Linked DNA regions of Acidithiobacillus ferrooxidans ATCC 23270. The protein of the gene in region 1 interacts with the protein of each later gene in a pairwise test. Links are inferred from orthologs where the notes say so. Each region holds a gene or a part of one and is shown in the gene's direction. Other genes may lie near its edges. The genes, in order: recR and recO.

Region 1 (7,514 bases):
GCGGCTGCCTGAGTCGCTTGCGCAGAATCGCAATGTGGGGATGACACTGGAAACGTTATTGTTGAATTGGGTAGGCATTTGGTCAGGACAGGTGGCGCATGGAATTACAAGCTGAAGCGGGGGGTGCGGCAAAGGCGCTGTCCGTCGTGTTACGGGATGCCACCGCAGTGCAGCGTTACTACATGCCCAACATCAAAGGGGGCGGGGTACTGGTAGAGACAGCGAACCTCCTGCCCATAGGTACCGAGGTGCTGCTCATGATCACCCTCCCCGACGGTCAACCGCGTGCACCGGTCATGGGAAAGGTGGTGTGGGTGACGCCACCCGACAACCGTGAGGGTCGTCCTCCCGCCATCGGTGTCCAGTTTGTCAATGACCGCTCCGGGGTCCTGATCCGGATTCAGAACGCGCTGTCCGGCCTGCCAAGGAACGATGGTGAGGTGCTGAGTTTTTAAAATGCCGCTTGGGCGCAGGCCCCGCACGGGTCACTCCGCACGGGGTCATTGCCCTGATGCTGGCGTCTGAGGTACACTTCGTCCCCTCAGGAGAGGTGACCGAGCGGCCGAAGGTGCAGCACTGGAAATGCTGTGTACTCCAAAAGGGTACCGTGGGTTCGAATCCCACCCTCTCCGCCAATCATCGTCCGTCAGTGGACAGTCTCAGGTTTTCTATGGCGACAAAGATCGGTCCCCTCGCAGTGGTAACTGGTGAACCCCGTCAGGCCCGGAAGGGAGCAGCGGCAGCCGGTGATCCAGGTGCCGGGGTGCGGCTGATCGGCGTCGCCACCCTATATTTCAGAGCCGCATGAGCGCCTATCTCGCGCTGGCCCGCCGCTGGCGACCCCAACATTTTGACGATTTTGTCGGGCAGGAGGCCGTCGTCTCCGCCTTGCGCCATGCCCTGGATTCCGGCCGCATCCATCATGCTTTTCTGTTCACCGGCACACGGGGCGTCGGCAAGACGACTCTGGCGCGGCTGCTCGCCAAGTGTCTGAACTGCGAGCGAGGCGTGAGCAGCAACCCCTGCGGAGAGTGCAGCGCCTGCCGCAGTATTGCTGCAGGGAACTTCGTGGATCTGCTGGAGGTGGACGCGGCAAGCCGTACCCGGGTGGATGAGACCCGCGACCTTCTGGACAATGTCCAGTATGCGCCTACGGCTGGTCGCTACAAGGCGTACCTCATTGACGAGGTGCATATGTTATCTGCGCACAGCTTCAATGCGCTGCTGAAAACCTTGGAAGAACCGCCGGAACATGTCAAATTTCTGCTGGCGACTACGGACCCACAGAAGCTGCCGATAACCGTGCTCTCCCGCTGCCTGCAGTTTAATTTACGTCGCCTGGATGTTCCCCAGATTCAGGGAAGATTGCGGCAGATCATGTCGTTGGAACAGGTGCCGGCGGAGGACGCCGCCCTGCAGATACTATCGCGCGCTGCCGACGGGAGTCTGCGTGACGCCTTGAGTCTGCTGGATCAGGCTATTGTCCACGGTGGTGGCGCGGTGCGGCGCGACGGCGTGCTCGCGATGCTGGGGCGCAGCGGCGATGACGCGGTGCTGGGTCTGATCGCCGCGCTGGTGGACCGAGATGCTGCACAGGTATTCGCCATAGTGGGTGATCATCTGGCGCGGGGCATGGACGGGCCCGGCCTGCTGGACCTGGTCATAGAAGGCCTGCATCGCATCGCTCTGGCGCAATTTCTTCCAGCCGATCCGGATGACGATGGCGCCGAGGCGGTCGTGCATCTGCGCGGGAGAATCAGCCCGCTTACCCTGCAGTCCTGGTATTTTTTGCTCCTTTCGGCACGACGTGACTTTGCGCTTTATCCAGATGATCGCATGGCGCTGGAGATGGCCTTTCTGCGGGTGTTGAGCTTTTCCGGTTCAGCATCGCCCGACTCGCCGCCAGCGGCCCTCCCGGGCGGGGAAAACCGGCATCCTGGCGAGTCACTTCCCCCGACGCGCGAATTCGTTATGCCCGAGGCAACTTCACCGCTATCGGATCATTCGGTTCCCCTGCTCTCCATCCGTTCACGGGATGAAGTCCGGGAGCCGTCGCCGGTAGCGACGTCCGGTCAGCGCGATGCGGATGCCGGGACCGCGCCAGCAGCAGACTGGCGTCGCGTACTGGCATCGCTGGCGGTGTCGCCGATGATTGCCGAGTACCTGCGCTACGGACAAGCCCTGCGCTGCGATCCGGAGGCGGTGGAGTTGGCCGTGGAGCCCAATTATTTGCCGTTCCTTCTCAAGACCGAGGCCCGCCGGGCGTTACATCAGGCGCTTACGGCATATTACGGCCGGGAGCCCAGGCTCAGCATTGTTGCTCTCACCATAGAGACCGGGGTGGGCAGCCTGGTGCAGGAAGACCGGGCGCAGCTGGCGTCCCGGCAAGCTGCAGCAGAGGCACGTGTGGCCGCGGATCCGCGCATCGGCGCGTTCCTCGAAGCCCTGGATGCCCGCGTAGAATCCATTGAAATCGTGGCGGCATCCTCAAACGATATGCCGTCAGCTCACAATGAAACGTAAACAGGGAGGTAAGGAAAAGATGAAAGGTGGACTGGGGAATATCATGAAGCAGGCGCAGCAACTCCAGGAGCGTTTGCAAAAGACGCAGGAAGAACTTGCCCAGGTAGAGGTGCAGGGCCACGCGGGTGGCAATCTGGTGGAAGTCACCATGACCTGCCGACATGACGTGCGGCGAGTTCGCATCGACCCCTCTCTGCTGACCGACGGCGATCAGGAGATGCTCGAAGATCTTGTGGCAGCGGCCATCAATGACGCCGTGCGCACTGCTGAGAAGGTCAGCGCGGAGCGGATGTCGGAAGTGACTGGCGGCATGAATATTCCGGGCATGAACCTGCCTTTCTAGGCACTTATGGCAGACGTTCCGAGTATGGACGCCCTGGTGGCACTGCTACGCCGCCTACCGGGTATTGGCCCGCGTTCGGCGCAACGGATCAGCTATGAGTTGCTGGTGCGTAAGCGCGATCTCATGCCGCAACTCGCCGCAGCCTTTCAGCAAGCCCACGCGGTGGTCCGTTTTTGTGAGCGCTGCAACAACCTGAGCGAAGCGCCATTGTGTGCCGTCTGTCGTTCCGAACACCGGGACCGTTCCATTTTGTGCGTGGTGGAATCGCCCGCTGATCTGCGTGCAATCGAGGATACGGGGGTGTTCGTCGGCGAATTTTTCGTATTGATGGGGCATTTGTCGCCCCTGGACGGCATCGGTCCCGAAGCCCTGCATATCGACCGCCTCAGCGCGCGACTGGGTGAAACAGACTTGCAGGAAGTGATTTTTGCGACCAATCCTACCCTGGAAGGAGAGGCTACAGCCCAGTTTCTCGCTGGACTGGTTCCTGACGGTGTCACCATCAGTCGTATCGCGCGGGGGGTGCCGGTGGGTGGTGAACTGGAATATGTCGATCGCAGCACCCTCGGGCGCGCCTTGCATGGTCGTCGCTTGCTCGACGAATAAGCACTTACCCATCGTTTCGTAAAGATAAAAGCCATCAATTTCGAGAGGAAGCAGCCATCATGATACCCACAGGAGTCACGCCTCCAGGCGGAAATGTGTTTTTTTTGCTGATGGGCGCCATTCTGGTGTTTGCCATGCATGGCGGATTCGCCTTCCTGGAACTGGGTACGGTACGACGGCGCAGCCAGGTAAATGCGCTGGTGAAGATTCTCAGTGATTTTGGTATATCCACCATCGTCTATTTTTTTGTGGGTTATCATATCGCCTATGGCATCAGCTTTTTTGCCGATGTAAAGGCTCTGACCGCAAGCAATCATGGTTTTCAGATGGTGCGGTTTTTTTTCCTGCTGACCTTCGCTGCTGCGGTGCCAGCCATTATCTCCGGTGGTATTGCCGAACGGGCACGTTTTTATCCCCAATTGCTGGCGACTGCCTTTCTGGTGGGACTGGTTTATCCCTTTTACGAAGGGATCGTCTGGAATGGTCATTATGGTATTCAAGCCTGGTTTACCAGCGTTTTTGGTGCACCTTTCCACGATTTCGCAGGCTCGGTGGTAGTGCATGCCATGGGTGGATGGATGGCGCTGATGGCGGTCTGGCTGCTGGGTTCGCGCAAGGGGCGTTACGGGAAAGATGGTGCGGTACACGCCATGCCGCCTTCCAACATTCCCTTTCTGGCGCTGGGCTCCTGGATTCTGATCATCGGCTGGTTTGGTTTTAATGTGATGAGTGCACAGCAAATTGCCGCTGTGCAGGGTCTGGTGGCACTCAATTCGCTTATGGCACTGGTGGGCGGCATGCTGGCGGCGCTGGCGGTAGGGAAGGGCGATCCGGGCTTCGTTCATAATGGCGCTCTGGCAGGTCTCGTGGCCATCTGCGCCGGTTCCGATGTGGTGCAACCCATTGGGGCTTTGGCCATCGGTGCCATTGCCGGCATTATTTTTGTCTACCTGTTCACCTTTGTGCAGCATCGCCTGCGTCTGGATGACGTGCTGGGTGTCTGGCCGCTCCATGGTGTTTGCGGGGTGTGGGGTGGACTGGCCGTCGGAATTTTTGGACATCAGTTCCTCGGCGGCGCCGGTGGGGTCAGTTTCTGGTCTCAGTTGCTGGGCACCGCACTAGGCGTCCTGGTCGCCCTGGCGGGCAGTGGTATCGTCTACGGCAGCATCAAGTACTTTATCGGGATTCGTCTGGATCCCGAGGCGGAGTATGCGGGGGCGGATTTGAGCTTGCACCATGTCAGCGCGTATCCTGAAGAGGATATCGAGAGGGCGTGACCATGACAGAACCTTTTGCTGCCCTGAACTGGCAGGCCATGCCGGGCCTGCCGGTGCGCAGCCCGCAGGCGCACAAAGGAAGCTTCGGCCACGTTTTCGTAGTAGGCGGAGGGCCGGGCATGGGCGGGGCACTGGCGCTGGCCTCTGCCGCCGCCTATCGGGTGGGCAGCGGATTGGTGACGGCGGTGGGGCATCCCTCGGCGATCCCATACTTGGCAGCACACCTGCCGGAAGCGACCTGGCGGGACTGGCCTGCGGCTTTTGGAGATTTGCCGGACCACGCCGTCCTGGCTGTTGGCCCTGGCTTGGGTCAGGGCCTGGCCGCCCATGATCTGTTGCTGGAAATCGGTACACTGTCCTGTCCCCAGGTATGGGACGCCGATGCCCTGAACATTCTCGCGCGTTTTGGTCCGAAACTGCTGACCACCGACGCACTTCGTCTGTTTACCCCACATCCGGGCGAAGCGGCCCGCCTGCTGGGGATAACGGTCGCCGCTGTACAGGCAGACCGTATCGCGGCGATTGTTCGGTTACGTGCCCGCTATGGCGGCTACTGGGTCCTCAAGGGCCACCATAGTCTCCTGCTAGGATGCGCTGTCCGGAATCTCTGTACTTTGGGCAATCCCGGCATGGCCACGGGCGGCAGCGGGGACGTGCTGACCGGCCTGTTGGCCGGTCTGCTGGCGGTCGGTCTGGACGCCGACCGGTCGCTGTCCCTCGGCGTGTGCCTGCATGCCCGCGCGGGCGATATCGCGGCCGCGGAGATGGGCGAGGCCAGCCTGCTGGCCGGGGACATCCTGGCGGCAGTGCCCCGCGCTTTACAGGAGTTGACGCAACGTCATGACGGAAACTGAAGTATTGCGGGAATGGGATCGCCGTTATTTCTGGCATCCCTTCACCCAGATGCAGTGTTACGGGGATGACGACCCGTGGATCATCGACCGTGCAGAAGGCAACTACGTGTATGATACGCAAGGTCATCGCTGTCTGGATGCGATCGCCAGCCTGTGGTGCAATGTTCACGGCCACCGTCATCCCCGACTGGATGCCGCCCTGATCGGGCAGTTGGGCAAGGTCGCACACAGCACGGCCCTGGGTGCGGGCAATGCTCCGGCCATTCGTCTCGCCAAGGCGCTGGTAGAAATTACCCCGCCTTCCCTGCAACATTGTTTTTTTTCGGAGGACGGCGCCGAGGCGGTCGAGGTCGCCATCAAGATGGCGGCCCAGTACTGGTGTAATCTGGGCCGCCCCGAAAAACGCCTCTTCCTGACCCTGGACAATGCCTATCATGGGGACACCGTTGGCGCCGTTTCGGTGGGCGGCTTCCCCCTGTTTCACGAGGTATACGGGCACCTCCTGTTCCCCACTTTACGCTTGCCGAGCCCCTATGTATTGCAGTGGGAAGACTGCGAGGGGGATCCGGAGCAGGCAACAGCCGTATGGCTGGCAGTGCTGGAAACGACGCTTCAGAAGCAGAGCGGCGAGATTGCGGCCGTGATCCTGGAGGGCGGGGTGCAGGGCGCCGCGGGCATATTGCCTTTCCCGCCCGGCATTCTGGCCGGTGCGCAACATCTGTGCCGGGCCTACGAGGTCTTGCTGATCATTGATGAGGTCGCGACCGGCTTCGGCCGCAGCGGCAAGCTTTTTTCCTGTGAGTGGGAGTCTGTCGAACCAGACCTGTTGGCCTTGGGTAAGGGGCTGAGTGGTGGTTACTTGCCGGTGGCTGCGACCCTCGCCGCAGAACATGTTTATGCTGCCTTTCTTGCGCCTTTCGGGGAAACCCGGCAGTTTTACTACGGGCATACCTACACCGCCAATCCTCTGGCCTGTGCGGTAGCGCTGGAGAACCTGGCACTTTTTGCGGAAGGTGGTGTGCTGGCTGCTTTGCCCGAGAAGATCGCCCGGTTGCGAGCCGGGCTGCAGCGTTTTCACGGCCAGTCGTGGGCAGGGGAGGTCCGCCAGTTCGGTTTGATGGCCGCCATCGCGTTGCGCGACCCCGGGACGAATGCGCCTTATCCCTACGGAGATCGCGTCGAATACGCAGTGTGCCGGAGAGCACGGGAAATGGGCGTTTACAGCCGTCCCCTCGGTGATCTCCTCACCATAGTTCCGCCGCTGTCGGTGACAGCAGCGGAAATAGACACTATCCTCAACGTATTATATGACGCCATGGCGGAAGGACGATCCTGATGAAAACGGCCCAAGATATCATGAACCGCGAAGTTGTTACGGTGCTGGCCGATGATCCGGTCGATAAAGTGGGAGATGTGCTCCTCAGTTCCGGGCACCACAGCCTGCCTGTGGTGAACAGCGAGGATCATCTGGTCGGAATGATCGGCGAACGGGATCTGATCGACGCCCACCGCAAGGTGCATCTGCCGACCATGCTTACTATCCTGGATGGTCTGATCCCTCTGGGCGGTATGCATGAATACGAGGAAGAGCTACGCAAAGTCACGGCGGTGACCGCCGGTCAGTTGGCGAGCTCCCACGTCATTACCGCCGCCCCCGATGAAGATACGGACGCGGTGGCCGAGAAGTTGCTGCGCAAGGATGTACATGCCGTGCCGGTGGTCGATAACAGCGGTTTATTGCTGGGTATCATCAGTCGCTCGGATATTCTTCAGCATCTGCTAAAACCCTGAACCTGGTATCGGATGCACTGGGATTTCGCAGATGCAGAAGCCTGCCGGGACTGGGGGCGACAGCTTGCCCAGCGCATTCATATCCCTGCGGTTATTTATCTTGAGGGCGATCTGGGGGTC
Region 2 (15,668 bases), 460 kb from region 1 along the record:
AATCCGTCAGTCTCTCGGTGCACGACCTGCATTTCTCCTATGAGGAGGGCCGGGTGGCGCTGGCGGGTGTCAATGCCGAGTTCCCGGCGGGCAAGGTCACTGCGCTGGTGGGCGCCAGCGGAGCGGGCAAGAGTACCCTCGCCAATGCGTTGCTCGGCTTTGTGCAACCGGATTCGGGAGAAATCCTGATCAATGGCCGGATCCCTTTGGCCGTCCTGGACCGGGAAAGCTGGTGGCGGCAACTGGCCTGGGTGCCGCAGAATCCCCGCCTGTTTCACGGTACCATCGCCGAAAATATCCGCATCGGGCGCCCTGATGCGGATATGGCCGCCCTGCGGGAGGCCGCGAAAAACGCTCACGCGCTGGAATTCATCGAGGCTTTGCCCCAGGGCTTCGATACCCCGGTGGGGGATCTGGGGCAGGGCCTTTCCGGCGGCCAGATTCAGCGCGTCGCCTTGGCCCGCGCCTTTGTCAAAAACCCACCGATCTTCATTCTGGATGAGGCTACGGCGAGTCTGGACATGGAGAATGAATCGCTAGTCCTGGACGCCATGCAGCGGCTGATCCAGGGACGAACGGCGATCGTCATTGCGCACCGCCTGGCGATGGCAGAACGCGCTGATCAGATCCTGGTCATGGACGCCGGGAAAGTGGTCGAAGCCGGTACCCATAATGCACTTTTGGCGGCTGGCGGTGTCTACGCAAGGCTGGCGGCAGCCTATCGGGGGGACCATGCGTGATCTTTACCGGCTGCTGAAACTGTTTGGGCCCTTTAAGTTCTGGATGCTGGGAGGCGCCTTTCTGGCCCTGCTGACCATTCTTTCCAATTTCGGTCTGCTGGCCCTTTCCGGCTGGTTTCTGGCGAGTGCGGCGCTGGCCGGACTGGGTGGTTACGCCACCATGAATTTATATAACTTCTTCCTGCCGGCTGCCGGGGTGCGCGCTTTTGCGACGACCCGGGTCATCTCGCGCTGGCTGGAGCGCATTGTCACCCATGAGGCGACGTTCCGTCTGCTGGCCCAGTTGCGCACCTGGTTCTACACCCGCCTCGAGCCGCTCGCGCCCGCCGGGCTGCAAGGTTATCGTTCCGGCGATATTCTTTCGCGCCTCGTCGCCGATATCGATATTCTGAATAATTTTTACCTGCGGGTGTTTACGCCGTTTCTGGTGGCCGGGGTGGCGACGCTCACGATGGCGGGCGTCTTCGCTTTTTTCTCCTGGCGGTTGGCCATTGCACTCTTTCTTTTCCTCGCGGTTACCGGCCTGCTTCTACCGCTCCTCACGGAGCGGCTGGGTGCGCGCAGTGGCGCCGAGATGACCGGCATCCAGTCGGATTACCGGGTACAGGTGGTGGACGGCATGCAGGGCATGGCTGAACTGTTGACCTATAATGCCGGGCCGGAGATTCTGCGACGCACGGGCACACTCAACGATGCGCTGCTCCGGCGGCAGGCCCACATGGCGCAGATCGCCGGATTCGGCAACGCCGGCATGGGATTCATGGGCAATCTGGCGATTTGGGTTGTCGTGGTGCTGGCTATTCCTCTGGTCCATGGCAGGGTTCTGGGCAATTCGGATCTGCCCCTCCTGGCCCTCGGCGTGATGGGTTCCTTCGAGGCCATCGCCGCCTTGCCGCTGGCCTTTCAGTTTCTGGGGCAAACCCGCGCGGCCGCGCGCCGTATTTTTGAGGTGGCGGATACGCCCTTGCCGTTTCCGGATGCATCGGGACCCGCACCGCGGGTGGACCGGCCGGATCTGGAGCTCAAGGATCTGCACCTGCGCTATCCCGGCGCCCAACGCGACGCCCTGGCAGGCGTGGACCTCAGCATCCCGGCGGGCACATGGGTTGCGATCCTGGGGGCGACCGGGGCTGGCAAGAGCAGCCTCGCCAACCTGCTGCTGCGTTTCTATGACTATCAATCGGGCAACGCGTATCTGGGTGGCCATGAGTTGCGGGATTTCCCGGCAGACAATCTGCGCGCATATTTCGCTGTCGTATCCCAGCGCTCTTATCTCTTTCACAGTACGATCCGCGACAACCTGCTGGTGGCCAAGGGCGAGGCGGAGGAGGATGAACTCTGGGCGGCGCTGGCCACGGCACAGCTTGCGGAGTTCGTGCGCAGTCAGCCCCAGGGCCTGGATACCATTGTCGGCGAAGGCGGGGTGAAACTCTCCGGTGGTCAAGGCCGGAGAGTGGCCATTGCCCGGGCGATTCTCAAGGACGCTCCGTGGCTGATTCTGGATGAGCCGACCGAAGGGCTCGATCCGGTGACCGAGATGGAGTTCCTCAAAGACCTGCGCCAGATCATGGAAGGCCGCACCGTGCTCTATATTACCCATCGTCTGGTGGGCCTGGAGCACATGGACTGCGTTCATATTCTCGACGAGGGGCGGATCGTGGAGTCGGGGACCTATGGGGAGCTTTTACAGCGGGATGGACAACTCAGCCATTTCGCCACGTTCGGACAGGCTATTCCGGAGATTCACTAATTCTGGCGGCCGCCGCGGAAGCCGGAGAGCAGTTTCCGTTCCGTGGCCTCAGCTTGCTGCACGCTGGACTGGCAGGCCGCGCCGGAGGGGTTCCGCACGCACTTCAACTCGTCATCCAGCACCGCCGTGCCCGCTTTTTGCAACTGTGCCTGGCTGCTGCGGCTCCGGGGAGTGCTGGTTACCCACGACACCCCGTAACCGAGCGCCGAAGAGAGCAGTGTAGCCACCAGGAACACCAGCATCATACGGGTAAAACCGTGTTCTAGTCCCTGCTCGTCAAAGTAGCGCCTGCTGTACCAAGCGAATAGCGGATAACTGACCGTGCCCGCGACCAATCCCCACATAGGCTATTCCTCGCTGACAATGTCCAGAGGCAGGGTGTAGGGAAGTTTCCCCAGACTCAGAGGCGTGCCGCCCGGCGCCCCGGCCATCAGCGACTCCCCGGCGTTGGCGGCACGTAAAACGGCCAAGGCGGCAAAACCGCCCAGGGGATCCTGTGCGGCGTTGATAACGATGCCGATGCTCTGTGCACCCATGCTGGTGCAAAAGATTTCTTCGCCCGCCTGCAGTGGCGCCGACGCCGCGACCCGGTAGGTCTGGTTCTTGAGCTTGCCGAGATAGTGGGAGCGGGCGACGATCTCCTGCCCAGGATAGCAGCCCTTCTTGAAATTGATGCCCCCCAGCACCTCCAGATTCAGTTCCTGGGGAATGATTTTTTCCGTAGTGGCGCGGCTGATCATACCGACACCCGCCTGTATGGCCCACAGGCGCCAGTCCTCCGCGGCGCCGGATCGCGCGCCCGCTGCCCCCAGCTTGGCGCTCAGGGCCTCCACACGGGATGCGGGCAGAATGATCAGGAAGGCCTCCGCTTCCGCCCAGGGCAGGCGGGTAATGATGGCGTCGTCATGAACCACCCCGCTGTTGCCGCTTTTCCCCAACGCGATACCGAGGGCGCGGCCGAGTAGTTCCCCCGCACCGTTGCCATGGACGGCCAGCAAGGTGAATTCCGGTTCCCCCCGTTTGATCTCCAGCTTGGCCATCATTCGGAACTTGCGCAGACGCTCGATGACGGTATCGGCCATATCGTCGGCCAGACTCAGCCAAAAGTCGCTGCCATCGCGCTGTACGTAAAAATTGGCGATCATGCGTCCTTTGGCCGTGCTGTAGCTGCTCCATTGTCCGTGACCACTGGCCAGGGCACGCAGATCGTTGGAGAATTGCCCCTGTAAAAACTTTTCGGCATCCACGCCACTGGCGTGAATCAGGCCCAGTTCCGTATGCAGGGGGACAAAGGTAATGACGGCTGAAGACATGCGGATCGACTCCCGTTTGCAGAAACAGCACGGCCCCGATCATACCCCCATGGCCGACGGCGACAAAGTCCTGCCAGATCTATGCTTCGGCAGTGCCGGGCGACAACGCTGGTTGCAAAGTATTCCCTGCATCCTGGCTTTGCTTTGCGCGGGCTTTACGATGCTGCATGACTGGCGCTGGGGGCTGGTGCTGCTCGTCGTGCTGCTGGCATGGGTGGTCTGGCGCTGCCCCTGGAGTCTGCGCACGAATCAGGACATGCCGGAGGCCCTGTTGTCCGGCAGGGACGGCGGTCTGCAGGTACGGATGGACAGCGGCAGCGTGCTGCCCGTTCATCTGCGCGCCCGGCCATTTCTGCACCCGCGCCTCGGCATGATCCCCCTGCGGAGCGGCGATGGCCGTCGCGCGGTGCTGATTGGTCTGTTCGCCGCCGGGAACGATCCCTGGCGCCGCTGGCGCCTCAGGCTGCGCCAGGAATGGGACGCAAAAACGGAGACTGCTGATCCCGCTGGCTGATACTGTCCGCCGCGACGGCACGGCGTTGCGGGTGGTCACTGTTGAAATGGCAGCCGCGGGATTCTTCTCGCAGCAGCGCGGCACAGGTGAGGATTTTCGCGCATTGGCAGAGGTTGCGCAGTTCCTGATACGGCTGCGGTCCACACAGGCTGTCGCTGATGTGCGTACCCCGTTCATCCCAATACGCGCAGGCGGCGCGCAAGCCCTCGTCGTTGCGGACGATGCCCGCCGCCTGCCACATATTTACCTGCAGGTTCTGCCGCAGGGCGTTGATGTCCGTCCGGCGTGCGGCAGTGGTTGGTTGCCCCGGCGATCGCCCCGGCGTTTGCCGTGGTCTGTCGGGCAGGCGCGCTTGCCCTTCCAGGTCCGCAACAATGGCCGCCGCACCCACCACACATTCCAGCAGTGAGTTGCTGGCGAGACGATTGGCGCCGTGCAGTCCGGTAGAACTGACCTCGCCTGCCGCATAAAGGCCCGGAATGGTACTGCGCCCCGCCTCATCCACGACCACGCCACCACAGCTGTAATGGGCAGCGGGAACCACTGGAATGGATTCTCGTGTCAGATCATAGCCTTGTGCGCGGCAGTGTGCAAAGATGGCGGGGAAATGCCGGCGCACCAAGGTGGCTGGCTGTGCACTGATATCCAGAGTGACATAGTCGAGTTGATGTTGCTTCATCTCCAAATCGATGGCGCGCGCGACGATATCCCGCGGCGCCAGCTCGGCACGCGGGTCGTAACGCTCCAGAAAAGTGCTGCCATCCGGTAGACGCAGGATGGCACCCTCGCCCCGTAAGGCTTCAGACAATAAGAAAGGTTGGCTACCCGGCTGGTAAAGCGTCGTGGGATGAAACTGGATAAATTCCAGATTGGCAATTTCCGCGCCCGCCCGCCAGGCCAGCGCGATGCCGTCTCCGGTGGCCACCAGCGGATTGCTGGTGTGCAGATACAACTGTCCCGCCCCGCCGCTGGCGAGCACTACTGCCCGTGCCGTCCACAACTCGGGATGATCGCCCTTTGGGGGAAGCACCCAGGCGCCCTGGCAACGGTCCTCGGTGAGCCAGAGATCACTGGCATAGTGTCCTTCGGCCATCTGGATGGCGGGTTCCGCCAGCACCCGGCGCAGCAGGGTGCTTTCGATGACGTGGCCCGTGGTATCGGCACTGTGCAGTACCCGACGGGCCTGGTGTCCACCTTCACGGGTGAGATGCCAGCTTCCATCCGGCTGGCGGTCAAAGGGTACCCCCCAGTCGATTAATTGGCGCACGGCGTCCGGGCCCCGGCCGATGATCTGCCGGACTGCCTGCGGGTGACAAAGTCCCGCTCCGGCTCCCAGGGTGTCTTCGATATGCAGGGCAATGCTGTCGTGATCCATATCCATGACCGCTGCAATGCCGCCCTGCGCTCTGTCACTGGCGGAATCATCCGCCCGCCCTTTGCTTACGAGGCCGACACGGCCGAGTCGGCTGAGCCCCAGAGCCGTGCTCAGCCCGGCGGTGCCGGAGCCGATAATCAGAAAGTCGAAAGAAGGCATTTAGGATCCTGAGAAGGGTGTCGGGTGCGGGCGTTGCGAGAATTGGAATAAGTCATGATACGATGGTAAACGAATAAGGTGAATAACGGCATCCCAAGAAGAAAGGAAACGGCTGAATGGGTAAAATCATGGGACGCAGCACGGCGGGTGGTCAGGAACATGGCGCCCCCAGTGACCTGCTCCTCGTCCAGCGCGTACAAAAGGGAGAAAAGGGGGCATTTGATCTCCTGGTACGCAAATACCAGCACAAGGTGATTTCCCTGGTCGGGCGTTTTGTGCGCACTCCGGAGGAGGCCGAAGATGTGGCCCAGGAAGCCTTTGTCAAAGCCTACCGCGCGCTTGCCAATTTTCGCGGCGATAGCGCGTTTTACACCTGGTTGTATCGTATCGCCGTCAATACGGCAAAGAATCACCTCGTAGCCCAGGGCCGGCAGGTTTCCATTGTGGATGTGGAAACGGAAGATGCGGAACAATTTGCCAGTGCCGATGGACTAAGAGAATACGATACTCCGGAAGGGTTATTACTCAGTAGGGAGTTGGCGGAATATATCAACAAGGCATTGACTGCGTTGCCGGAGGATTTGCGCATGGCGGTCACCTTGCGGGAGTTTGAAGGCTTGAGTTACGATGAAATTGCCCAGGTCATGGAGTGCCCGGTGGGGACGGTGAGGTCCCGGATTTTTCGGGCGCGTGAAGCAATTGCCAGGGTTCTGGCCCCTTTGTTGGAGCGGGAAAAGTCATGAACGATGAAACGCAAAAAGAACTGATGGCGTTCATGGAGGGCGAGCTCAGTGGGCTGCGCGCCAGCCGTCTTGCCGCACGTATGCAGTGTGAGAGCGGTTTGCGTGAGGCATGGGAGTCTCAGTACCGCGTTTCCTTTCTTCTGCAAAATGACGGGAAAGGGGTTCGTCTGGCATCGGCTGGTTTCGCCGATCGGGTAGCCTGGGCGATCGTGAACGAACCCAGTCTCCTGGCGCCGCAACGTCCGCTGCGGCAGGGCAGTTCAAGAAGTTTCTGGGTGAAGACCGGTTCTGTGGCTGCGGTGCTGGTGGTATCAGTGACCTTGGTAGGTCTCCTGCCCCATCAAGGGGTGGGGCCATCCGTTGCTGGCGGCGGATCTGGTCATTATGCGCAGACCGCCGTGCTGAGGGGGTTTTCAACCCGTGGTGAAGAATTTCATCTCAGCCCCGTAGCGGATTTTGCGTCGCCGCCTGTCGGCACAAACGTGGTTATCCAGAGAGATATTCAACGGCTGTGGGTGCCCGGTGGTGGTAACTACCTCGTTTCCTCGCGGATTCCTTCCGCCTATGCTTCGGGGCAGTCTGGTCTGGAAAGTGCGGCCTATACGCCCGCGGAGGGGATCAGTGCGGCTTCCATGGCTTTTCCTGCAGGTTATCCCTAGAATCAGCGTTGGTCAGAATGCGTGCCGATACGTATCGGCACGGTGGCGCGATACCTGTTGCCAAGTGCTGCAGATACCGAGATGATAGATACGGTCTTGAATTAAGCAGCATATCGGATGGTTGGGAGGGGTCTTGAAAAATTGTGTGCTGGGTAGGCAGCGCCTTGTGATGGCGCTTTGTATGGGTTTGGGACTGAGCATAGGGGCGATGACGCCTGCTTGGGCGGATTCCGGTGCCAGCGGTCAGGCGTTGGTGGGGCTGCCTGATTTTACGCCCATCGTCAAGCAGTATGGACCTGCAGTAGTGAACATCAGCACGACGGAGACCAGAGTGGCGCGTGGTGTGACTTCCCCCTTCCCGCCGAACTCTCCCCTGAATCAGTTTTTCGCCCCCTTCTTTGGCGCACCGGGGCAACCTGGAGCACCTGGTGGCGGAGCCGGACAGAAATATCAGGTGCAATCCCTGGGTTCCGGTTTTGTCATCAGCTCCGACGGCTATATCGTGACTGCGGCGCATGTGGTGAAAGGGGCTCAGAAGATCATTGTCAGTCTCACCAATCATCATCAATATGCAGCTCACCTGGTGGGCCTGTCGGCGCGTATGGATGTGGCGTTGCTCAAAATTGACGCGAAGAATCTGCCGGTGGTACAGATTGGTGACTCCAGCAAGCTGGAGGTCGGACAGTGGGTGCTGGCGGTGGGTTCGCCCTTCGGCTTTGAGAACAGCGTCACCCAGGGTGTGATCAGTGCGACCTCGCGGCCTTTGCCGGATGATCCCTACATCCCGTTCGTTCAAACGGATGTGCCGATCAACCCTGGTAACTCCGGTGGCCCGCTATTCAATATGCGCGGTCAGGTCATCGGCATCAACGACCAGATCTATACCAATAGCGGTGGCTACATGGGGTTGTCTTTCTCTATCCCCATCAATGTCGCCATGGATGCGGTCAAACAGTTAAAGCTGCATCAGAAAGTGCATTTTGGCTGGCTCGGGGTCATGATTCAGGATGTCAGCATGGATCTCGCCAAGTCCTTCCACATGAAAGAGCCGGTGGGTGCCTTGGTGTCACAGGTTGTGCCTGACGGTCCGGCTGCCAAGGCGGGGTTACGTCCGGGAGATGTCATTGTCTCCTTTGACGGTCAGGCCATCTATAACTCTGGTCAATTACCGCCGCTGGTGGGAGTATTGCCCGCCGGTTTCAAGGCGAAGCTGGGGGTTATCCGTGATGGCAAGCCCATGAGCCTCAACATCGTGGTGGAGAGTCTGCCCGGCAACCTGGAGAATACGGTGGAATCCGCCGCATCCGGCGGTCCGGCGCAGGAAGGTGAAGTCAAACGACTGAATGTGCAGGTGGGTCCGCTGACTGCGGAGGCACGTAAGCAACTGCACGTGAATACTGGTGTCCTGGTCCTCGGGGTTGGTGTGGGGCCGGCGGCAGAAGCCGGTATTCGTCCCGGTGATGTGATCTTGCAGGTGGCACAGCAGCAGATTACCAATGCCGCCGACTTGCAGAAGCTGGTGGCTGCCTTGCCGGCGGGCCAGCCGATCCCGGTGCTGGTGCGACGTGGTGAGGGGAGTTTCTATCTGGTGCTTTCGCTGCCGCATTGAAGCAGGCGATCGCCGCGAAGGGCTGGGCGTTTGTACCAGCCCTTTTTGTGATTGCATCCGCCGGGGTGGTAGTACCCGCCCGGCGCCCATGGATTGACAGGCCAGATGACTGAACAGCAGCATATTCGCAATTTTTCCATTATTGCCCATGTGGATCACGGAAAATCCACTCTGGCGGACCAGTTCATCCGTCTTTGCGGGGCGTTGACCGAGCGTGAAATGTCCAGTCAGGTGCTGGATACGATGGATATCGAACGCGAACGCGGCATTACCATCAAGGCGCAGAGCGTGCGCCTGCAGTTTCGCGCCGCAGATGGACAGGAGTACCAGTTCAACCTCATCGATACACCGGGCCATGTGGATTTTTCTTACGAAGTGAGCCGTTCCCTGGCTGCCTGTGAAGGCGCGCTGCTGGTCGTGGATGCATCGCAGGGGGTGGAAGCGCAAAGCGTAGCCAACTGTTACACGGCGCTGGAACACAACCTGGAGATCCTGCCGGTCCTCAACAAAATCGATCTGCCGGCTGCCGATCCGGAGCGGGTGCGCAGGGAGATTGAAGCAATAGTCGGGCTGCCTGCTGACGATGCCGTAGAGGCCAGTGCCAAAGAAGGTACCGGTATTCGGGAGATTCTGGAGCGGGTGGTGGAACGCATCCCACCTCCCCAGGGTGATCCGGAAGCTGCGCTGCAAGCCCTCATCATCGACTCCTGGTTCGATAATTATCTGGGGACGGTGGTATTGGTGCGGGTGATGAACGGTTCCATCCGTCCCGGTCAGCGCATCCTGACGATGGTGGGTCAGAAACCTTATGTGGTAGAAAAGGTTGGCGTTTTTACCCCAAAATCCCTGATGGTCCCCGCCCTGGAAACGGGTGCGGTGGGCTTTGTCATTGCGGGCGTGCGGACCATTGAAGGCGCCCGGGTGGGAGATACCCTGACCGAGCAGGACCGCCCCGCCAGCGCGCCTCTGCCCGGTTTTCGCGAGGTGCAGCCACAGGTATTTACCGGGCTCTATCCGGTGGACTCGGCGGATTACGAAAGCTTTCGCGAGGCGCTGCAGAAGTTGCGCCTGAATGACGCGGCCCTGCAGTTTGAGCCGGAGACTTCACAAGCCCTGGGTTTTGGTTTCCGGTGCGGATTTTTGGGGCTTTTGCATATGGAAATCGTGCAGGAGCGTCTCGAACGCGAGTACCAACTGGAACTGATCAGTACGGCACCCACCGTGATCTATGAGGTGCTTACCACCGACGGCCAGGTGCTGAAGATTTCCAATCCCGCCGAATTGCCTGCGGCACAGAAGATTGCGGATATTCGCGAGCCGGTGATTACCGCGAACATTCTGGTACCGGAAACGTATCTCGGCCCGGTAATCGCTCTTTGTGAAGAGCGGCGTGGGCGACAGAAGAATATGCAGTTCACCGGCGGGCAGGTAATGCTGCGCTATGAGTTGCCGCACAATGAAGTGGTCCTGGATTTTTTTGATCGCCTCAAATCGGTGAGCCGGGGTTATGCCTCCATGGACTATGAATTTGCACGTTTTGAGAGTGGGCCGCTGGTGAAAATGGACATTCTCATCAACGGGGAAAAGCTGGATGCACTGTCCTGGATCGTGCACCGTGATGTGTCCGAACGGCGCGGCAGGGAACTGGTGGTCCGTTTGCGTGATCTGATTCCCCGACAGATGTTCGAGGTGGCTATCCAGGCAGCGATCGGCGCCAGGGTCATCGCCCGGGAGTCGGTCAAGGCCCTGCGTAAGAATGTGCTGGCCAAGTGTTATGGTGGCGATATTTCGCGCAAACGTAAACTGCTGGAGAAGCAGAAAGAGGGCAAAAAGCGCATGAAGCAGGTTGGTCATGTGGAGATTCCCCAGGAAGCCTTTCTGGCGGTGCTGAAAAGTGACAAGAGGTAAAACGCGCACTGCGCAACTTGTGCGGAGGCTGATTTTGGGCGCATTCACAATGAAGGACAGGTACTGATGGATTTTACCCTGGGATTGTTTCTGGCGGTTGTACTTTCCGGCCTGATCTGGCTGGGCGATCTGCTGTTTTTGCGAAGGAAGCGGCCCGCGGGAGCCAGGGAATCCGTCGTTGTCGAGTATGCCCGGAGTTTTTTTCCGGTATTGCTCATTGTTTTTTTGATCCGTGCATTTCTGTTTGAACCCTTCCAGATACCGTCCGGATCCATGATACCGACCCTGCGGGTGGGCGATTTCGTGCTGGTCAATAAATTCCAGTGGGGATTGCGGCTACCGCTGATCCACACACCCATTACCCGGGGCAGTCCGGTGGAAGCGGGTGATGTCATGGTGTTCCGTTATCCCAAAAATCCGCGTGTGGACTACATCAAGCGGGTCATCGGCCTGCCCGGCGACACGATTGAGGTCAGGGGGGATGCACTCTACATCAACAATAAACTAGTGCCACAAAAACTTATCGGTACTTTTAATTATCGGCCGGAAGGGCAGGGCGCGGAGGGTATGGTTATCCCTACCAAAGAGTATGAGCAGGAACTCGGTGGCCACAAATTCCATATTATTGAATTTGCCACGCCCGAAGCCCAAATGAATTTCGGTCCCTACAAGGTGCCGCCTCACTCTTATTTCATGATGGGGGATGACCGGGACAACAGTAATGACAGCCGTTTCTGGGGCGTCGTACCGGAACGCAATATCGTTGGGAAGGCAATGTTCGTGTGGTTCTCCTGGGATGCCGAGAATTGGTCCATCCGCTGGAACCAGATCGGCCGCGCACTGGACGGGGCTTCCTGAGTCCGGAGGTTGCACTTGCAAAATCCCTGTTCAGGACTAAGTAAGGGATAGGGATGAATCCAGAGATCCGGGAGGGCTCGGAATGTGTGACCCCATGTCAGACCAACAAGTCATAAGGATTTATTCGGGCCAGCAAAGCGGGTACGCGCGGTCCCTGATCACGCGGCGTTCGGGTGAGGCAGGGCTTTCATTTGTCGGTGCGATCTTCTGGCTGTTGATCCTGGTCTTTGTCGTCGCCTTTGTAGTGAAGGTGATGCCGTCCTACTATGATTACTGGTCTCTGAAAAATATCGTCAGCCAGCAGGAGCGGCAGTCCGTGCCGGGAGAGTCTGCTGCCCAGATTCGCCGCGACCTCAATGCCCGCCTGGATGTGGCGATGATCCATATCCCGCAGAAAGGCATCCAGATCGAAAAAGCGGGTGCAGGACCGGTGCTGATCACCGTCAGTTATGACAAGATCGTGCCATTGGTTGGCAATGTCAGTTTGTTACTGCATTTTGACGCCGCAGGGCATTGAAAATCTTTTAGGTATATGATGCAGTTCTTCTTCCCATTTTTAATGCCTGAGTCGATGCGTTTATGGATGTTTTAGAATCTCTGCAACAGTCGGTCGGCTATCAATTCCGTGAGCAGTCCCTGCTGTTGCAGGCGCTGACCCATCGAAGTGCGGGCGCCCGGCACAATGAACGGCTGGAGTTTCTGGGGGACGCGGCACTGAATTTTGTAGTAGCGGCAAAACTCTTCGCCCGCTTTCCCAAGGTGAGCGAGGGGGATCTGTCGCGGATGCGGGCACGGCTGGTTCGGGAGGAAACCCTGGCGGAGATCGCCGGAAAAATCGCTTTGGCCGATTCCCTGATCCTGGGCCCCGGAGAAATACGCAGCGGTGGCGCCCGGCGAGACTCCATCCGCGCCGATGCCTTGGAGGCGGTGATTGGTGCGGCTTTCCTGGATGGCGGCTTTGGTGCGGCGGAGCGTATCGTTGCACAACTGGTCGAGCCCTTGATGACTGATGACCTGGGTGGCGAAGAGTTGCGCGATCCCAAAACGCGCCTGCAGGAATTCCTGCAGGGACAGGGACGTCCTGTACCCGTCTATACGACGGTGGCGGAAAAAGGACAGGCCCATGAGCGGCGTTTCGTGGCGCGTTGCAGTGTGCCTGGCGCCGAAGCTACCGAAGCGGAGGATGGCAGCCGGCGGAAAGCCGAACAGCAGGCGGCGGCGCTGATGCTGGCACAACTGCAGGTTGCCGTGCATGGATGAGATCAAGAGCGGCGCTCCTGACGAAGGGTACCGCAGCGGATATGTGGCGCTGCTCGGGCGTCCTAATGTCGGTAAATCCACCCTGCTGAATCATCTGGTCGGGCAGAAAATCAGCATCACGGCGCCGCGTCCGCAGACTACCAGGGATCAGATTCTCGGGATACTGACCCGCCCCGACGGACAACTGCTCTTTCTGGATACGCCGGGCGTGCATAGTGGCTATCGCAGCCTGAACCGACACCTGCTGCGGGCCACCCGGGGGGCGCTGGAATCCGCGGATCTGGGCGTGCTGGTGGTAGAGGCGCTGCTGTGGACCCATGACGACGCGGAGGCCCTGCGCTGGTTGCAGCGGGCCGGTATTCCGCTGGTGGCCGTGGTAAACAAGGTGGATCGGGTTGCGAGCAAGGCGCGTCTGTTTCCCTATCTGCAGGCATTGGCGGAGCGTGGAGAATTCGCGGCGATCATACCACTCTCGGCGCGCAGGGCGCCGGACGTGGAGCGTCTGGCTGATGTGCTGGTGCCACTATTGCCACCGGCTCCGGCGGCTTTCCCGGAGGATCAGGTCACCGATCGCAATCTGCGGTTTATGGCGGCAGAAATCATTCGCGAGCAGATATTCCGGCAACTCGGTGCGGAACTACCCTACGACACGGCCGTTGCCATTGAAAGCTATCAGGTGGAAGGTGGCCAGCAGCGCATAGAGGCGACCATTTATTGTCGGCGGCCGGGGCAGAAAGCCATTATTCTGGGCGACGGCGGCAACCGTCTGCGGGTGATCGGCAGCCGGGCGCGGGAGGCACTGCAGCAGTTGACCGAAGAGCGGGTCTGGCTGGGATTATGGGTCAAGCAGAAGGAACAGTGGTCGGAAGACCATCATATCCTGCGCGAGTTGGGGTATGACGACTGAACCCGGTGATCGCGCCTGGGTGCTGCATCACTACCCTTACGGAGATACCAGCCTGATAGTGGAATTGTTTACCCGGACACAAGGTCGACTGGGGGTGCTGGCCAAAGGTGCCCGACGCGCGCGTTCTGCGCTGGCGCGGATCGAGGCGGGGCGCCCCCTGTGGGTGCGCTGGCTGGGACGGGGGGAGTTACCGGTACTGGCGCAGGCGGAAGAACTGGGTCCGTTTCTGCCACTCAATCCACTACAGAATCTCAGCCTTTTTTATGTCAACGAGCTGCTGTTGCGGCTGACCCAGCGTAGAGACCCCTTCCCCGATCTCTTTCAAGTCTATGAAGAAACCATCGATGCGTTGTGCAGTGAACCGGGGGAAGGCTGGTATCTCCGGCGTTTCGAACGGCGCCTGCTGGAAAATCTGGGGTGGGCACCTGATCTGGCGCATTGCGCGGAGTGTGGCCGGTCTCCCGATGCGGCATCTTCAGAACACTGGTTATACCAGGCCGCACACGGTGTATTCTGCCGGGCCCATGCGCCCGATGCTGCGGTGGCCATAGAGGCGGCGGCCCTGGTCTGGTTACGGGGGGCGATGCAGACACGCAGTATGCCAGTCTGGAATTCCTCCCTACGGCGTTGTCTGGAACAGGAGTTGCTGGTCCATCTGGGCGGACGCCCACTGGAGAGTCGCCGCCTCCTTACGGCATACTTGCGCAGAACACAGCCCGCGATGACGATACAGAAAAGGGAGGAGCACAGCGAATGATTGCCTTGGGGGTGAATATCGACCACGTTGCGACGTTGCGGCAGGCGCGCGGCACCCGCTATCCGGACCCGGTGGAGGCGGCCTTCGTCGCCGAACGCGCTGGCGCCGACGCCATTACCGCGCATCTGCGTGAGGATCGACGGCACATCGTGGAGCGGGATGTGGAAATTCTCAGCCAGACCCTGCGTACCCGCCTCAATCTCGAAATGGCCGTTGAGGAAGGTGTCTTGCGTGTGGCGGAGCGCCTATCCCCTAGCGACTGCTGTCTGGTGCCGGAACGCCGTGCGGAGCTGACCACCGAAGGCGGACTGGATGTTGCCGGACAATTGTCTCGTATCAAAGAGGCCTGCCAGCGTCTGGCCGCTGCCAAGGTCAGGGTATCGCTGTTTGTCGACCCCGACCCTTTTCAGTTGGAGGCGGCGATGGAAACCGGAGCGCCCGTGGTCGAGCTGCATACGGGCCGTTATGCCAATACCGCTGATACGGCGACGCGTGCTGAAGAACTGGGCCAGATCACCAGCGCAGCAAGCTTTGCCGATAGCCTCGGCCTGCAGGTGAATGCCGGGCATGGTCTCGATTACCACAACGTGCAGGCGGTGGCAGCGATCCCCTATATCCGGGAGTTGAATATCGGCCATGCCATCGTTGCCCATGCCGTATTTGTCGGTATGGCGACGGCGGTGGCGGATATGAAAAGACTCATGCTCGAGGCGCGTGGATGATCGTGGGAATGGGGACGGATATCGTTGCCGTCGAGCGAATGGCCCGTCTCCATGCCCGCTTCGGGGAACGTCTGACCGAGCGTCTGCTGGGACCTTTGGAGGTGGCGGACATGCCGGTGGAAGCCGCGGCCGGCGCCGCTTTTCTGGCGCGACGTTTCGCGGCCAAGGAGGCCACATTCAAAGCCTTGGGTAGCGGCATGACTAATGGGATGCGCTGGATGGACGTGCAGGTGGGCCACGATTCGGGCGGGCGTCCGCAATTGGTGCTGGGCGGTCGCGCGCAACAGCTCCTACGGGGGCTCGGGGATGGCGTGCGCAGTTGGCTGTCCATCAGCGATGAGCGTCGCTATGCCATGGCGGTCGTGGTGCTGGAACGGGGAGGATAGGCGATGAA

Evidence for each region.
Region 2: the proteins of recR (region 1) and recO interact in binary tests that used the Escherichia coli proteins (3 or more experiments, as listed by UniProt). The link is inferred for Acidithiobacillus ferrooxidans ATCC 23270 from one-to-one orthologs.

What each region holds. Positions count from the first base shown.
Region 1 is NC_011761.1:1,670,243-1,677,756, forward strand. What follows is about bases 1,758-4,672. They hold recR (recombination mediator RecR), read left to right. Parts: upstream 1,758-2,872; coding sequence 2,873-3,472; downstream 3,473-4,672. Other genes in these bases: dnaX (DNA polymerase III subunit gamma/tau), read left to right, coding at 1,758-2,523; AFE_RS08880 (YbaB/EbfC family nucleoid-associated protein), read left to right, coding at 2,513-2,866; AFE_RS08890 (ammonium transporter), read left to right, coding at 3,532-4,672. Outside these bases: AFE_RS08860 (DNA polymerase III subunit delta' C-terminal domain-containing protein), read left to right, coding at 1-115; AFE_RS08865 (PilZ domain-containing protein), read left to right, coding at 99-455; more of dnaX, read left to right, coding at 805-1,757; more of AFE_RS08890, read left to right, coding at 4,673-4,749; AFE_RS08895 (NAD(P)H-hydrate dehydratase), read left to right, coding at 4,752-5,603; bioA (adenosylmethionine--8-amino-7-oxononanoate transaminase), read left to right, coding at 5,590-6,939; AFE_RS08905 (CBS domain-containing protein), read left to right, coding at 6,939-7,394; tRNA (adenosine(37)-N6)-threonylcarbamoyltransferase complex ATPase subunit type 1 TsaE, read left to right, coding at 7,407-7,514. UniProt on the Escherichia coli protein: May play a role in DNA repair. It seems to be involved in an RecBC-independent recombinational process of DNA repair. It may act with RecF and RecO.
Region 2 is NC_011761.1:1,202,864-1,218,531, forward strand. Bases 12,669-15,668 are described here. They hold recO (DNA repair protein RecO), read left to right. Parts: upstream 12,669-13,784; coding sequence 13,785-14,552; downstream 14,553-15,668. Other genes in these bases: rnc (ribonuclease III), read left to right, coding at 12,669-12,888; era (GTPase Era), read left to right, coding at 12,881-13,795; pdxJ (pyridoxine 5'-phosphate synthase), read left to right, coding at 14,549-15,274; acpS (holo-ACP synthase), read left to right, coding at 15,271-15,660; AFE_RS06595 (UDP-glucose dehydrogenase family protein), read left to right, coding at 15,664-15,668. Also shown: thiol reductant ABC exporter subunit CydD, read left to right, coding at 1-740; thiol reductant ABC exporter subunit CydC, read left to right, coding at 733-2,490; AFE_RS06520 (hypothetical protein), read right to left, coding at 2,487-2,834; CAF17-like 4Fe-4S cluster assembly/insertion protein YgfZ, read right to left, coding at 2,838-3,803; AFE_RS06530 (hypothetical protein), read left to right, coding at 3,787-4,317; nadB (L-aspartate oxidase), read right to left, coding at 4,262-5,851; RNA polymerase sigma factor RpoE, read left to right, coding at 5,968-6,594; AFE_RS06545 (sigma-E factor negative regulatory protein), read left to right, coding at 6,591-7,253; AFE_RS06550 (Do family serine endopeptidase), read left to right, coding at 7,423-8,862; lepA (translation elongation factor 4), read left to right, coding at 8,968-10,770; lepB (signal peptidase I), read left to right, coding at 10,837-11,628; AFE_RS06565 (DUF4845 domain-containing protein), read left to right, coding at 11,723-12,145; more of rnc, read left to right, coding at 12,208-12,668. UniProt on the Escherichia coli protein: Involved in DNA repair and RecF pathway recombination.